Regions from separate parts of the Ruegeria sp. YTSC192 genome, predicted to be linked through region 4. Evidence: riboswitches for the same ligand, from Rfam matches in the RefSeq annotation. Region 4 holds a riboswitch; each other region holds the start of a gene.
What was found. A riboswitch is a leader RNA that binds a small molecule or an ion and turns the genes downstream of it on or off. The one in region 4 is predicted to bind cobalamin.

Region 1 (3,506 bases), on a different contig from region 4:
AGCCGAAGTTTCCAAGGTCGTCTGGCCGACCCGGCGCGAGGTGCTGTTGACCACGGTCATGGTGTTCATCATGGCTGCTCTGACCGCTGTTTTCTTTGCTCTGGTCGATCTGGGCATTCGTGGCGGCTTGCAACTGATCCTGGGCGCGTTCAGCTAACCGCTCTCAGGCGCGGAAACACCGCAGCCCCCCTTGCACAGCGCTGAATCTCAGAGTAGTTCACACGGGACTATTCGGAATGGGCGTGTGGCGATTCGGGCTGCGCGCCGCTTTTTATTCCGGAACACGCGGGCAGGCCGCGACAGGATTTCAATACAGGGCGAACCCGCGATGCGGGACTTGGCCCAAGACAAACAAGGACGACAGGTTCATGGCGAAACGGTGGTACTCGGTCAGCGTTCTTTCGAATTTCGAAAAGAAGATCGCAGAGCAGATCCGCACGTCGGTGGCTGAACAGGGCCTTGAGGACGATATCGACGAAGTACTGGTCCCCACCGAAGAGGTGATCGAAGTGCGTCGGGGCAAGAAAGTCACGACCGAGCGCCGCTTCATGCCCGGCTACGTGCTGGTGCATATGGAAATGTCGGATCAGGGCTATCACCTGATCAACTCGATCAACCGCGTCACCGGCTTCCTTGGTCCCCAAGGCCGTCCGATGCCGATGCGCGACGCCGAGGTAAACCAGATCCTGAACCGCGTTCAGGAAGGTGAAGAAGCGCCCAAGCTGATGATCAGCTTCGAGGTCGGCGAGAAGGTCAAAGTCAACGACGGCCCGTTCGAGGATTTCGACGGCATGGTCGAAGGCGTGGACGACGAAGCGCAAAAGCTGAAGGTTTCGGTCTCGATCTTTGGTCGGGAAACGCCGGTGGAACTGGACTTTACGCAGGTCACCAAGCAGGGCTGAAACCACTCTCAGCGAATTGCTATCAGCCGCGATGTCCGACACATCGCGGCTTTCTTTTTTTAAAGCGGCATTGCGCGAACGTGCATTCAAAATTCGCTGTCGCACGATCAAATGCCGCAGACATAGCTTGTCCCCGACCTTTGCCCATGTAATGTCGCGCTGATGGTGGCCTTCGAGAGGAGGTCTTAATTGGGAACCGGGTGAAAATCCCGGACTGCCCCCGCAACTGTAAGTAGCCAAAGATTGTTGAGCTACAAGTCAGGATACCTGCCATCTTAGCGCAACCGCCGGGAGATTCCGGCCCTTCTACATGCGTCGGGTGGACGCGAAAGGAACTCTACAATGCATATCGAACCTGGCGTCGTTGATGGCGCAAAAATGGTCTTCGCCTACGGGACGGCTGCGGCCGCCGCAGGTTATTCTTTGAAACTGATTAACGATGATCTCAAAACCCATTCCATAGCCTCATTCTGTGTACGCTGGGTTGTTGCCGCAATCGGCGTTTTCATTTTCTTCGAAGTCTTCCCGCATTTCGCGGTTGGCATCTCAGAGGTGCATTTCATATTGGGCACGACCCTGTTCTTGCTGCTTGGGGCTGGTCCGGCGGCGCTTGGCCTGGCGGGTGGTCTGGCAATCCAGGGCTTCCTGTTTGCGCCGTCTGATTTGCCGATGTACTTCGTCAACATCTCGACCCTGCTGTTCCCGCTATTCGCGGTGGATGCGCTGGCCAAGAAGATCATTCCGCCAAGCGTCAGCTATGTCGATCTGCAGTATCTGGACGTGCTAAAGCTGTCTGCCGTCTATCAGGGCGGCGTTGTTGCCTGGGTCGCTTTCTGGGCAATTTACGGGCAAGGCGTTGGTGCCGAAAACCTCTCGGCCGTGACCAGCTTTGGTATGGCATACCTGTTGGTGATCGTGATCGAACCGGTTGCCGATCTGGCGGTGCTTGCGAGTGCCAAAGGCATGCGGGCCTTGACCGACCGGGGCATCTTCACCCACCGCTTGCACAACGCCGCTGCATAGGTGCAAAACCATTGATCTGTGGCGCACACCGCGCCACAGATCACTTTGACCGGTTAGCGAAACGGTCACACGCATTGGCAACGTGCCCCTTTGCTTGCTCGGCTTCGGACGCGGTCACTCCGACTTCCATCAGTCGCCCCCTTGCCAACCCCTCCGTTCCCCTGTAAACGCCGCCTCTATCGTCTTCGGGCGAGATTCTCTCGTGGGAGGTTTCAGGGATCGCGATCCCGGATCGGACCACGCAACATAAACTGGTCGGGGCGCGCCCCAACCGAGTTGAAAGGAAAACCAAATGGCCAAGAAGCTTGCTGGTACAATGAAGCTGCAGGTTCCTGCAGGTCAGGCGAACCCGTCGCCGCCAGTTGGTCCGGCGCTGGGTCAGCGCGGCATCAACATCATGGAATTCTGCAAGGCGTTCAACGCCAAGACCGCAGACATGGAGCAAGGCGCCCCTTGCCCGACCGTGATCACCTATTATCAGGACAAGTCCTTCACCATGGACATCAAGACGCCGCCCGCGTCTTATTACCTGAAAAAAGCGGCTGGTCTGAAGCCGGTTGGCAAGCGTAACCGCCCCCGTGGTGCGGAAAACCCCGGTCGTGAGACCGTGGCAACCGTGACCACCAAGCAGGTTCGCGAAATCGCCGAAGCCAAAATGAAAGATCTCAACGCCAACGACGTCGAAGGCGCAATGCAGATCATCCTGGGCTCGGCCCGCTCTATGGGCATCGAGGTGAAGTAAGATGGCAAAACTCGGTAAACGTACCCGCGCTGCGCGCGAAGCTGTCGCTGGCAAGGAAAACCTGTCGGTTGAAGAAGCAGTTGCCCTGGTAAAAGGCAACGCGACCTCGAAATTTGACGAGACCATCGAAATCGCGATGAACCTGGGCGTTGACACCCGTCACGCAGACCAGATGGTTCGTGGCGTTGTTGGCCTGCCGAACGGCACCGGCAAAGCGATGCGCGTTGCTGTATTCGCTCGTGGCCCCAAGGCTGATGAGGCGAAAGAAGCTGGCGCAGACATCATTGGCGCGGAAGACCTGATGGAAACCATTCAGGGCGGCACCATTGAATTCGATCGCTGCATCGCGACCCCTGACATGATGCCAATCGTTGGCCGTCTGGGTAAAGTTCTGGGCCCGCGCAACCTGATGCCGAACCCCAAAGTCGGCACCGTGACCATGGACGTGAAAGCGGCCGTGGAAGCAGCCAAGGGCGGCGAAGTACAGTTCAAAGCTGAAAAAGGTGGTGTTGTTCACGCCGGTGTTGGCAAAGCGTCATTTGACGAAGCCAAGCTGGCCGAAAACGTTCGCGCCTTCATCTCGGCTGTTGCAAAAGCCAAGCCGTCGGGCGCCAAAGGCACCTACATGAAGAAAATCGCACTCAGCTCGACCATGGGCCCGGGTGTGACTCTGGACGTGGCGGCTGCTGCGGGCGAATAAGCCTTAGTGCAGACGCAATAATCCTCGAAACCCGAGTAGCGCAAGCTGCTCGGGTTTTTTTGTTAGCGAAAGGCCTGTTGCAGACGCGATTGCAGCCGGTCGCGTTTGCGCAGCTCAAAATCGCTGCAGGTGACGTCAG
Region 2 (3,506 bases), on a different contig from region 4:
ATCAAGCGATCAATCGGGGCCAGAGCGCCGCATTTCGGCGAGCAAACACACCGATATGGCCGATTTCCGGAACGCCAAACTCTTCCGGTGACAACAGGTGACGGCGTGCCTTCGGCCCGTAAAGTTCAGCCAACCGCCAAACGGCGGCTTCTGGGACCATCTCATCGTCAGTGCAGGCAAACAGGTCGACGGGAACATTAGCCTCTTTCCATGTAGCTTGCGGCAGGTTGTCTCCGATCTCGGGCAGATAGCTGTTCGGCGCGGTGCACCATTTGCGCCATTGCCAGTAGACCGCAGGCGGTAGGTCTGTACCGAATCCGAGTGCCTTGCCCGGTAAATACCCCAGACCGCGCACGATCAGAGGCACATGCCCATACCAGAACAACCCTGCCAGAGCGCGGTACGGCCAAGGATGATCGCCTAGTTTCACAAGGCCTGAACAGACACAGATCATGCGATCAATCTTGTCGATATCCGGCTGCACCGGCCCCAGCATCCCTCCGAGCGAATGGCCAATCGACCATTGCTGCGCCAGTGGGAACTGGCGGCGCATCTCGGCCCGTGCGGCGGGCATGTCCCGCAACGCCCAATCCTCCATTGATATCTTCGACCGACGCTGCGGCCCCGATTTCGAATGACCGAATTCCCGGTAGTCATAGATCAGACAGGCGATATTCCGATCCGACGCCAACCACTGTGCGAAATGCTTGTAGTATTCACGCGGAACCCCTGTCGCGCTGTGGACCACCACAACGGTTTCGGGCTGCGCCACGGGCCGGTAGATCCGCCCGGACAGGGCACCATCCCCCACCGGAATCCGAACATCTTCGATCAGCACTGTTTGGTTTGAATCCAACATGGGCATCCTCGGCGGAAAACTGAACTAATGAGTTCATATTGCTACATGACCCCAGACCGCCCATGCTAGTCAACCGCGATCCCGCATGACTATGCGTCCACTTTGCGCGCTGTCTTTCCGCAGCGCAGAAAGTTCAACTTGACTCAACATGGATATGAACGCTAGCGATGGTGCGATGGTTCCCGGCTTTCACAAGAGGTCGGGATGAAAAGGGAACACGGTGCGGTTTTCCCCGGCTTGCTCGGGATGAACCAAATCCGCGACTGCCCCCGCAACTGTAAGCGGCAAGCAATGTCGAAGATCCACTGGCCGAAAGGCCGGGAAGGTCGACAAAGCGATGACCCGCAAGTCAGGAGACCTGCCATCGTCAACATAACCCAAACTCGGGCGGGGTGTCCGGGCAGGCCGTGACAGACCCTATCTGCCCACCTGATCCCAGCCCCTGTCCACCGCGCGGAGGGCGCAGGATGATCTGGAAGACGAAGACTCATAGGTTCTCAGCAACCATCTGCCAACATACGGGCAAGACATGCCCTGCATTGGCACGGCTGGCGCGTTCAATGGTTGACGCACTGGACCAAGCCGGTCCGGCGACCACATCGGATTTTGAAATCGAAGGCAGTAGCGACCTGACCCATTGCTCGGATGGATGCCACGCCCGGTTTCGGGCCAGCCAGTCTAAGGTGCGGGTCTACTGCGGAGCGGACCCTGATACCGAAAGCGAGACCCTCGATCGCTATGCTGACCTTTTGTTCGGCACTGAAACCGCTAGCCTGCCTGCCGCTGCGATGACATCCCTGCCCTGCGCCATGCTCGAGGCATCAGTGATTGCGACGCGCAAACCGGCCCCGGCGGAACTGCAGCTGCCGGCTTAGAGCGTTTCGGGTTTAGCTTGAGACACAAATACCCTGCCACGCCTGCGGCGTTCTCGGGACATTAGTGTCGCAGATTGCTTTAGATAAAACCCGAAACGCTTTAGGAGTCTGCCAAAGCTCGGGCGGGCAAGGTGGCCCAGTGCTTCTGCGCGTCGGTTTCGACCGCGCAGGGGCGTAGCTTACGTAACCGGTCCAGCGCTTGGATTGGAAGCTCGCCACATTCGATCATCAACCGCAACACAACCATGCCAGAGCGACCGCATCCGCCCTTGCAATGAACTAGAACGCGCCCTCCGCCCGACAAAGCCTGACGCGCCGCGGCACTGACATCGGGCCATTGCGCATCAACCTCTGCCGGGGGCACGCCGAAATCCTGAATCGGCAGATGTACCCACCGGCTGGCGCGCCCCTGAATATCGCGGCCAAACTCGCGGGCTCCGAATTGGACCAACTCGGCCTCGGTTGTCATCGACAGCACGAGGCCCGGCTTCCAATCTCCGATCGTTTCAAGGTCGCCAGCGTAGTCGCCGCCTTTTCCCGGCATCGACGTCAGTGCAAGTGTGCCCCCACCCACTTGCAAAGCATGAATGACCAAATTCGTCATGACAGCATCCCCCCGGAAGCGTTAATCCTGACTTTAAGCCTGAGTCACAATCCGCAGACTGTACCCTTGACGCGCCGGTTTCCAAAACAAAATCGTTCTTCAACTCATGTGGACGCGGGCGGCACGGGCCTTTACGCTGCGGTGACGTCCCGAATCCGCCAGAGTAGACATGACCGACCCAGACAGCCCCGCCTATCAGGTTCTCGCCCGCAAATATCGCCCGGAAACCTTTGCCGATCTGGTGGGTCAGAACGCGATGGTCCGCACGCTGAAAAACGCGTTCGAGGCGGATCGCATCGCGCAAGCCTTTGTAATGACAGGCATTCGCGGGACCGGTAAAACCACGACCGCGCGGATCATTGCGAAAGGTATGAATTGTATCGGGCCGGACGGAAATGGCGGACCCACGACCGAGCCTTGCGGCCAATGCGAACACTGCATCGCCATCATGGAAGGCCGTCATGTCGACGTGATGGAAATGGACGCCGCCAGCCGTACCGGCGTGAATGATATTCGCGAGATCATCGACAGTGTCCGCTACCGCGCTGCCTCGGCCCGCTACAAGATCTACATCATCGACGAGGTCCACATGCTGTCGACCAGCGCCTTCAACGCGCTGCTCAAGACGCTTGAGGAGCCGCCGGCGCACGTGAAATTCATCTTTGCCACAACCGAGATTCGCAAGGTCCCCGTCACGGTTCTGTCACGCTGCCAACGCTTCGACCTGCGCCGGATCGAACCCGAGGATATGATCGGCCTGCTGCGCAAGATCGCCTCGGCTGAGAGCGCTGAGATTGCCGAGGACGCGTTGGCGCTGATTACTCGTGCTGCCGAAGGGTCTGCCCGCGACGCGACCTCATTGCTGGATCAGGCGATCTCACACGGGGCCGGAGAGACGACGGCAGATCAGGTGCGCGCGATGCTGGGCCTAGCGGATCGTGGTCGGGTTCTGGACCTCATGGACATGATCCTGAGGGGCGATGCAGCTGGGGCGCTGACCGAGCTTGGCGGGCAATATGCCGAAGGGGCTGATCCGCTAGCCGTGTTGCGTGATCTGGCCGAGATCACCCATTGGGTCTCGGTCGTGAAGATCACCCCGGACGCAGCCGAAGACCCCACTGTTTCCCCGGATGAACGCGCCCGCGGCCAGCAAATGGCCGAGGCCCTG
Region 3 (3,506 bases), on a different contig from region 4:
GACACGGGGTTTGTCCAGCTCGGCGGTTTTCGCCTCGATCGCGGCCAGTTGGTCCTTCCAACCCGAGACCAGCGCGTTCGCTTTGTCCTCGACATGCATGACCGTGCCCAGACGCAGAACGTCGTCAAACAGCAGGTCCATGCTGGCTTTGGGGCGGTCCTTGTTCAGGTGAATGCAGCTTTCGGTCAACACCATGGTCTTGATGCCAAAGGGCTCCAGCGTGTCAGGGGTGACATCACCGCCGGGTTTCATGCCGTAATACCAACCGGCAAAGAACATGTCGGGCTCGACCGCGACAAGGTTCTCTACCGTCGGGTATTTGGGGGCGAGTTCGGGAATGTCACCGCGCTGCGCGTCGAAATCGGGGCTGGTCTTGTACCAGCCGGTGATGCCGGTCAGGCCAACGATGCTGTCCTGAAGGCCAAGTGCAAAGGCCATGTCGGTCATGTTCATGTCATGAACCACGATCCGCTCGGGCTTGGTGTCGAACACCAGCGGTTCGCCGCAATTGTCGATGGTGATCTCATGCGCAGCAGCGCTGCCTGCCAGTGCGCTTAGTACCGCAGCGGACAAGAGTTTCTGTTTCATCGTTTTCTCCTGCTAAGATGAAAGCTTACGTTTTCGGATGTCCAGCGCGGGGATCACGCGTCCTTCGTGCTGGAAACACAAATAGTCAACACCAAAAGTCTCGCGCACGCGGTCCGGTGTCAGAACCTCGGAGACGGGGCCGAAGGCCGTCAGCTTCGCGTTCTTCATCAGGGCCACGTGGCTGGCGAATTCCGGGATCATGACCAGATCGTGGACGATCATCACAACCGTCACGCCCAACTCGGCGACCAAGGACAGCATGTGTCCCTTGGCATCAGGGTCCAGATGGTTGGTTGGCTCATCCAGAAACAGCAGCGAGGGGTTCTGGGCCAAAGCCCTTGCGATATGGGCGCGCTGGCGCTCTCCGCCGGACAGTTTTGCCATCTGCTTGCCCGCCAGATGGGACAGTTCGGTTGTGTCGAGCACGCGCTGTAGGTCAGTCTGGAGAGCCTCGGCGGATTTGTCGGCCCTGATCGGGATTTGCCCCAGCGCCACATAGTCGCGCAGTTTCAGCCGCCCGTCGGGCATTTCCTGCTGGCCGACGACGGCAATCCGTCTGGCCCGTTCCAGCGACGACAAGCTCCGCAGGCTTTGCCCCTGTATGCGCACATCTCCCAGCGCCAGTTTTGCGATACCGCACAACAGATTGAGGAGCGTCGTCTTGCCGGCCCCGTTCGGGCCAGCGACGGCCAAAATCGCGCCTTCCTCAAGCGTGAACGAGGTGTCGCGCAGCAGAACATCCCCGTTCAGGGCGTAGTATTCCAGATTTTCGGCGACCAGAAAGCTCATTCCGTGCCCTCCGGTGGCAGGCTGGGCATGCGTGACAGGGTTTTGGTATAAAGCGCCAAAGGACGGGTCGAGGCGCTGGTCCAGCCATCCTGACTGTCGCGGAATTGATGGGCGAACTCTGCCAAAGCGCTCAGATCGGCGGTGGATTGGATGTCGCCAAACAGATACTGCGCCTTGCCTCTGGCTTGCAGCCCAACCGTCATCGGGCGGTCGCACCCGGCCATACAGTCGATCAGGCGTGTCGAGAACCCGTCAGGCAGTTGGCGGTCCAGTGTTTCTTTCGCCTCACGCGCGGGGATCGGGCCATTGCAGGTGCCGCATATCAGAACAACGTGATCAGCCATGGCACGCGTCGCCAACTTGAGCAAAAGCCAAGCTAAGGGAAAAGCCATGATTTGTGTAAGCACACATTTGTGCCATCGAGCCTCCTTCCAGGACGCCCCGCCCCGGGTTGGTTAATCTGCGATGGCAGGTCTCCTGACTTGCGGGTCGTCGCTTGGCCAACCTTCCCGACCTTGGGGGCCAGTGGTTCTGTGGCGTCGCTCTCCGCTTACAGTTGCGGGGGCAGTCACGGCATTGGCCCTGGGGCCGCACCGTATTCCCATTTTCATCCCCAAGGCACAGGCCGTCGGGAACCATCCAGAGCAGCTAGTCTGCTGGCGCTCATATTGTCAAGCGTCGGAATCGCGTTATTGCACCACGCGCAGGGCCGGTCTGCGGGTCGGTTGATTTGGCCGGGCGCCATCGGTCGGGAACTGGTTGGCCAATGTCAGACCGGCCTGTATCAGATGGGCATCCGGATAGCCTCCGGCCAGTTCGCTCACGGCATCGCGCGCGGCGGGGGTTTCATCGCGCCGCATGTGATGCAGCATCCGCAACAGGGCACGTTCGTCACATGTCAGCTCGTTCCGTGCTTCAACACAGAGCGGGTTGTTGAAAGCCAGACCCAGAGGGCGGGTGTGCAGCGTGGCCTTGATAACCTTGAAGGTCAGATGCGCCAGAACCAGCCCCCGATCGCGCCCCCAACGTTCAGTCGCGACCGTAAAGGCAATTTGCCACGCATGGGATTCCGGCTCGGCGAAGCTGAGGATGAAGTGCCGCATAACCGGTAGCAAACCGCGCTCGAAATCGTCAAATTCGTCGCGGATCACTGTTTCGTCGGATGCCGACCGGTTCATACACGTTCCCTTTCGGTTTCGGGGGTTTGGGTCATCAAGGGGCGGACGTTTTGCGGAAGGGTTTCGGGATCAACAGGCGTTTCAGGACGCGGCGATGCGGCGCAGGCGGGAAAGCTGAGGTCGGCCTGGATCGCCTGCCTCAGTTTCGGTTTCAACGCACAGCCATGGCGGCTGGCAATGGCATCCATGGCCAAAAGGTCGGCAAGGGATTGTCTCATGTCAGATCATCTTCCGGTCACAAAAATTAGACCGGGCGATGATTCCAGGGGGATCTGACTGGGTCAGCATTTAACTGACGAAAAGAGTCGGATAATACAAGCCCTAAGTTTCAGGCGACCTCAGTCAGCGGGCGCAGCAGAAAGTCAGAGGCATGATTGGCCTAAAGTTCGTGCGACCAGGGCGGGTTGGCCCCTGCGCGCGAGACGGTTACGGCGGCGACCTCTGTGCCCAGGGTCAAAGCATCGCGCAGCATGTCCGGGGACAGTGTTTTCAAACCAAGTTTTGTCAGTTGGCCAGCCCTGTCCAACGACGCCAATATCCCCGCGTTGAACGTATCCCCCGCCCCAACCGTATCCACAACCTGCACCGATTTGACAGGGACAGAGACCACAGCACCATTGCTCAGATAGCCCGAAGCGCCCTCGCTTCCACGAGTGACAATGACGGCGGAAGGACCCGCCTGAAGCAGCAGGGGCACCTTGTGGTCGTGGCTTTCAGGGCCGGGAACGATCCAGTCCAGATCCTCGTCCGAGACTTTGACGATATCCGCCTGTTCGATCATTCGGTTCAACCGCGTGCGGTAGCGGGTCTGATCCTGTATGAAACCGGGGCGAATGTTGGGGTCCAACATCACAGCACAGTTCGCACCATGACGCGCCAGCATCGCAGTATAGGCATCCGCGCAGGGCTCGCACGCTAGGCTGATGCCGCCAAAATACAGCGCCGAAACAG
Region 4 (3,506 bases):
TTTCAAAACAGGTACTCGCCTCCATTTAAAAACAATCACTTACATTACTCCTTGCCGTGTTTGAGGCCCCGCGTTTACAGGGGCGTTTACATTTTTGTGTCTTGAGACAGTGATTTTGCTCGATTGAGCTTGCGCAGAACCGCATGGCTTTCGCCCGGGCTAACCTGCGCATAATGTTCGATTACCTGCGCCGCGTAGCGAACCGACCAACCCATCAGAACTGCGATTTGGCGCAAAGACAGATCGGCATTCAGCAATCTTGTCGCCGCCGTCCCGCGCGTGTCAGACAGTGTCTTCTCTCTGCCGTCGATCCAAGGGGGATCTGAGCTTCGCGCCGCCACTTGGCAATCTGGTTCGATGCCCAACGGGCCGTCAAAGGCCTGCCAAGCTCTGATACCAGCAGCGCATCTTGGCCCTCCGGCGTCTCTGCAATCAGTTGCTCAAGGGCTGAAGCGGCGGGGATATATGCGATCTGGCCGCGCTTATCCCGATCCGACAACGCATCCGGAAGCAGCATCACTTCCGCGAAGCAACCGACACGTAGTCCGATCCCTTAAGAGTAGGCCAGACGGACAGCTTCCCTTGTTCGACAACCTCCAGCCATTCACGCTTTGACCCGATTCTGACAAGGTGAGGAGCGTCATCGTCAAGAATGCCCGTGGCCACGCTTACCACGAGATTGGCGAACCGCTTTTCGAAACACCGGACTATGTTGCCTTTGCCGCCCACATTCCCAAGCCCGATGAAACCCAACTTCATGGGCTTACTATCCGTTTGCGCTTTTGCGCCATGCGACCATGCGCCTGTGTTCCGTTTATGCCGCCTAGCGACGCTAGCAGGTCGCTTTTCAACGTGGCTTTGAGGTCTGGGCTGCAACGCGCTTGACAAGTTGCGGGTGCGTGCCGCATGAGCCATCTGTTGGTGTCTGTGAAAACAGATGAAAAGGGAATGCGTCAGCGGATTTTCCGTCAAACGCAGCCGCCCCCGCGACCGTGACCGGAGAGGGTGCCCAAGCCACTGGCCAAATGCCGGGAAGGCGGGACATCCGACAGAGCGTGCTCTGATATCCGCAAGCCGGGAGACCTGCCAACGCCCGAAGATGTAACCGGACGGGGTGAGCCGGTGTCGGGTCCATGTCGGAAAACGTGGCCCGCATGAAACCCCGTCCCCCACGAAAAGGTTTTGGGGGGATGAGAGACATGACCGAGACCACACCAGTTGACCTGCTGGTTTGCACCACCTGCCGTCGCGGCCTGCCCGTTGAGGATGACGAACAGCGCCCGGGCAGCTTGTTGCACAAGGCGCTGGAAGCGGCGGACCTGCCGGATGGGATCAACCTAAAACCCGTCGAATGCCTTTCGAATTGCGATCAGGGGTGCTCGATCGTTCTGCGTGGCGGGCCGTCTCGTTGGACCTTCGTGTATGAGAACCTGAACGAAACCGATCACGTCGAAACCATCGTTGAAGGTGTGACCAAATATCTGGCGACCGAAGACGGCTTGGTAAAATGGCGCGAACGCCCCGAACATTTCCGCAAAAACTGCGCAGCCCGCATTCCCCCGATTGGAGCCCTGAAATGAGCAACCTCGAAAAACTTCCCGTCACCGTGATCACCGGCTTTCTGGGCTCGGGCAAAACCACGCTGGTGCGCCACCTGATGCAGAACCCGCAGGGCAAGCGGCTGGCCGTGGTGGTCAACGAATTTGGCGATGTCGGCGTTGATGGCGATATCCTGAAGTCCTGCGCGATCCCCGACTGCCCGGCGGAAAACATCATGGAACTGGCGAACGGCTGCATCTGCTGCACTGTGGCTGACGACTTCATCCCTACCATCGAAGCCCTGATGGCGCTGGAGCCGCGCCCAGATCACATCCTGATCGAAACCAGCGGTCTGGCGCTGCCCAAGCCGCTGCTGAAGGCCTTCGACTGGCCCGATATCCGATCCAAGATCACCGTGGACGGCGTGATCGCGCTGGCCGATGCCGAGGCTGTAGCCGCCGGTCGCTTTGCCCCGAATGTCGAAGCCGTGGACGCCCAGCGCCTCGCCGACGATTCAATCGACCATGAAACGCCCCTGTCCGAGGTGTTCGAAGATCAGATCTCCTGCGCCGATATCATCCTGCTGACCAAACCCGATCTGGCCGGCCCCGAAGGCGTGGCCAAAGCCAAAGAGATCATCGCTGCCGAAGCTCCGCGCGCCCTGCCCGTGGTCGAAGTGGCCGAAGGTGCCGTGGACGTGCGCGTCGTGCTGGGGCTGGAAGCCGCTGCCGAGGATGACATGGACGCACGTCCCAGCCATCACGATGGCCACCACGATCACGAGCATGATGATTTCGAAAGCATCATCGTTGATCTGCCGGAACAGTCCGATCCCGCCGATCTGGTCGCCAAGATCGAGCGTCTGGCCAATGAGCTGAACATTCTGCGCGTCAAAGGCTATGCCGCTGTTCAGGGCAAGCCAATGCGCCTGCTGGTGCAGGCCGTGGGTGCCCGTGTGCGTCACCAATACGACCGTCCGTGGGAACCGGGTGAAGAACGCCGCTCACGCATGGTGGTGATTGCCGAACATGACGACATCAAGGAAGCTGCAATCCGCGATATCCTCGTAGGCGTCACCGAGGCCGCCGAGTAAGACCCATGCACGTCGTCTTCCGCGAAAGCCACGGGTTAGAGGAAACCGAAACCCCAACCGATCTGGGCCAGAGCCCGGCGGATCTGGTGGTGCTGTCCTTCTCGGACAGCGACCTTGGCGCTTTCGCGGCGGGCTGGCATCGTGGTGGCGGGCCCGAGGGGCGCATGCCCACGATGCGGTTGGCGAACCTGACGGCGTTGAAGCACCCTCTGTCCGTGGACACCTATGTGGAACAGACGCTTGAGGGCGCCAAGGGCATTCTGATCCGCCTGATTGGCGGCGTGCCTTACTGGGCCTACGGGCTGCAACAGGTTCTGTCGCTGGCGCAGGCCAAGGGAATTGCGCTGGCCGTGCTGCCTGCCGACGGTCGCGAGGACACGCGGCTGGATGACTATTCCACCCTGCCCGTCTCGACCCTGCGCCGCCTGGCGCATCTGTGCGACACGGGTGGCGAGGTCGCGGCACAGGCCGCTCTGGCGCAGATGGCTTTGGCGGCGGGGCTTTACGCTGGTCCGGTGATGGGGGCCAAAACCCTGCCGGAATCTGGCGCGTGGTGTCCTGATCGCGGCGTGATCCCGGTTGAGACTGCCTTTGCGGGCAACGCAAAACGTGTCATCGTCACCTTCTATCGCGCCTACCTGACCTCGGCGGATACGGCCCCTGTCGCCGCCGTGATCCGCAGCTTGCAGGATCGCGGGTTTGAGGCCGTGGGCCTCTTCGCCCCTTCGCTCAAAGCACCTGCCGCCGCTGAATGGCTGCGTGACAGCATCCTCGCTTTAAAACCTTCGGCAATCATCAACGCGACCTCTTTCTCGGGCAAAGGCGCATCGGGTACGTCCCCTTTGGACGCGGCGGGCGTGCCCGTGTTTCAGAT

Region 1: it holds a riboswitch for cobalamin, as region 4 does, so the genes downstream of both, AC2FD8_RS00075 (energy-coupling factor ABC transporter permease) here and AC2FD8_RS05125 (DUF1636 family protein) in region 4, are expected to answer to the same signal.
Region 2: it holds a riboswitch for cobalamin, as region 4 does, so the genes downstream of both, AC2FD8_RS00215 (hypothetical protein) here and AC2FD8_RS05125 (DUF1636 family protein) in region 4, are expected to answer to the same signal.
Region 3: it holds a riboswitch for cobalamin, as region 4 does, so the genes downstream of both, AC2FD8_RS08470 (DUF1636 family protein) here and AC2FD8_RS05125 (DUF1636 family protein) in region 4, are expected to answer to the same signal.

Annotation. Positions count from the first base shown of each region.
Region 1 is NZ_JBXWMG010000001.1:17,780-21,285, reverse strand. It holds gene secE (preprotein translocase subunit SecE) at 1-157, shown strand, start outside; gene nusG (transcription termination/antitermination protein NusG) at 369-902, shown strand; cobalamin riboswitch at 1,049-1,191, shown strand; gene AC2FD8_RS00075 (energy-coupling factor ABC transporter permease) at 1,245-1,925, shown strand; gene rplK (50S ribosomal protein L11) at 2,218-2,667, shown strand; gene rplA (50S ribosomal protein L1) at 2,669-3,367, shown strand; gene AC2FD8_RS00060 (phosphotransferase family protein) at 3,430-3,506, opposite strand, start outside.
Region 2 is NZ_JBXWMG010000001.1:48,109-51,614, forward strand. It holds gene AC2FD8_RS00210 (alpha/beta hydrolase family protein) at 2-859, opposite strand; cobalamin riboswitch at 1,019-1,240, shown strand; gene AC2FD8_RS00215 (hypothetical protein) at 1,420-1,734, shown strand; gene AC2FD8_RS00220 (protein-tyrosine phosphatase family protein) at 1,835-2,338, opposite strand; gene AC2FD8_RS00225 (DNA polymerase III subunit gamma/tau) at 2,508-3,506, shown strand, end outside.
Region 3 is NZ_JBXWMG010000004.1:288,279-291,784, forward strand. It holds gene AC2FD8_RS08460 (ABC transporter substrate-binding protein) at 1-588, opposite strand, end outside; gene AC2FD8_RS08465 (ABC transporter ATP-binding protein) at 601-1,377, opposite strand; gene AC2FD8_RS08470 (DUF1636 family protein) at 1,374-1,721, opposite strand; cobalamin riboswitch at 1,828-2,032, opposite strand; gene AC2FD8_RS08475 (hypothetical protein) at 2,067-2,555, opposite strand; gene AC2FD8_RS08480 (hypothetical protein) at 2,552-2,773, opposite strand; gene AC2FD8_RS08485 (carbohydrate kinase family protein) at 2,935-3,506, opposite strand, start outside.
Region 4 is NZ_JBXWMG010000002.1:371,944-375,449, forward strand. It holds gene AC2FD8_RS05115 (hypothetical protein) at 87-365, opposite strand; gene AC2FD8_RS05120 (hypothetical protein) at 517-759, opposite strand; cobalamin riboswitch at 903-1,105, shown strand; gene AC2FD8_RS05125 (DUF1636 family protein) at 1,200-1,580, shown strand; gene cobW (cobalamin biosynthesis protein CobW) at 1,577-2,632, shown strand; gene cobN (cobaltochelatase subunit CobN) at 2,638-3,506, shown strand, end outside.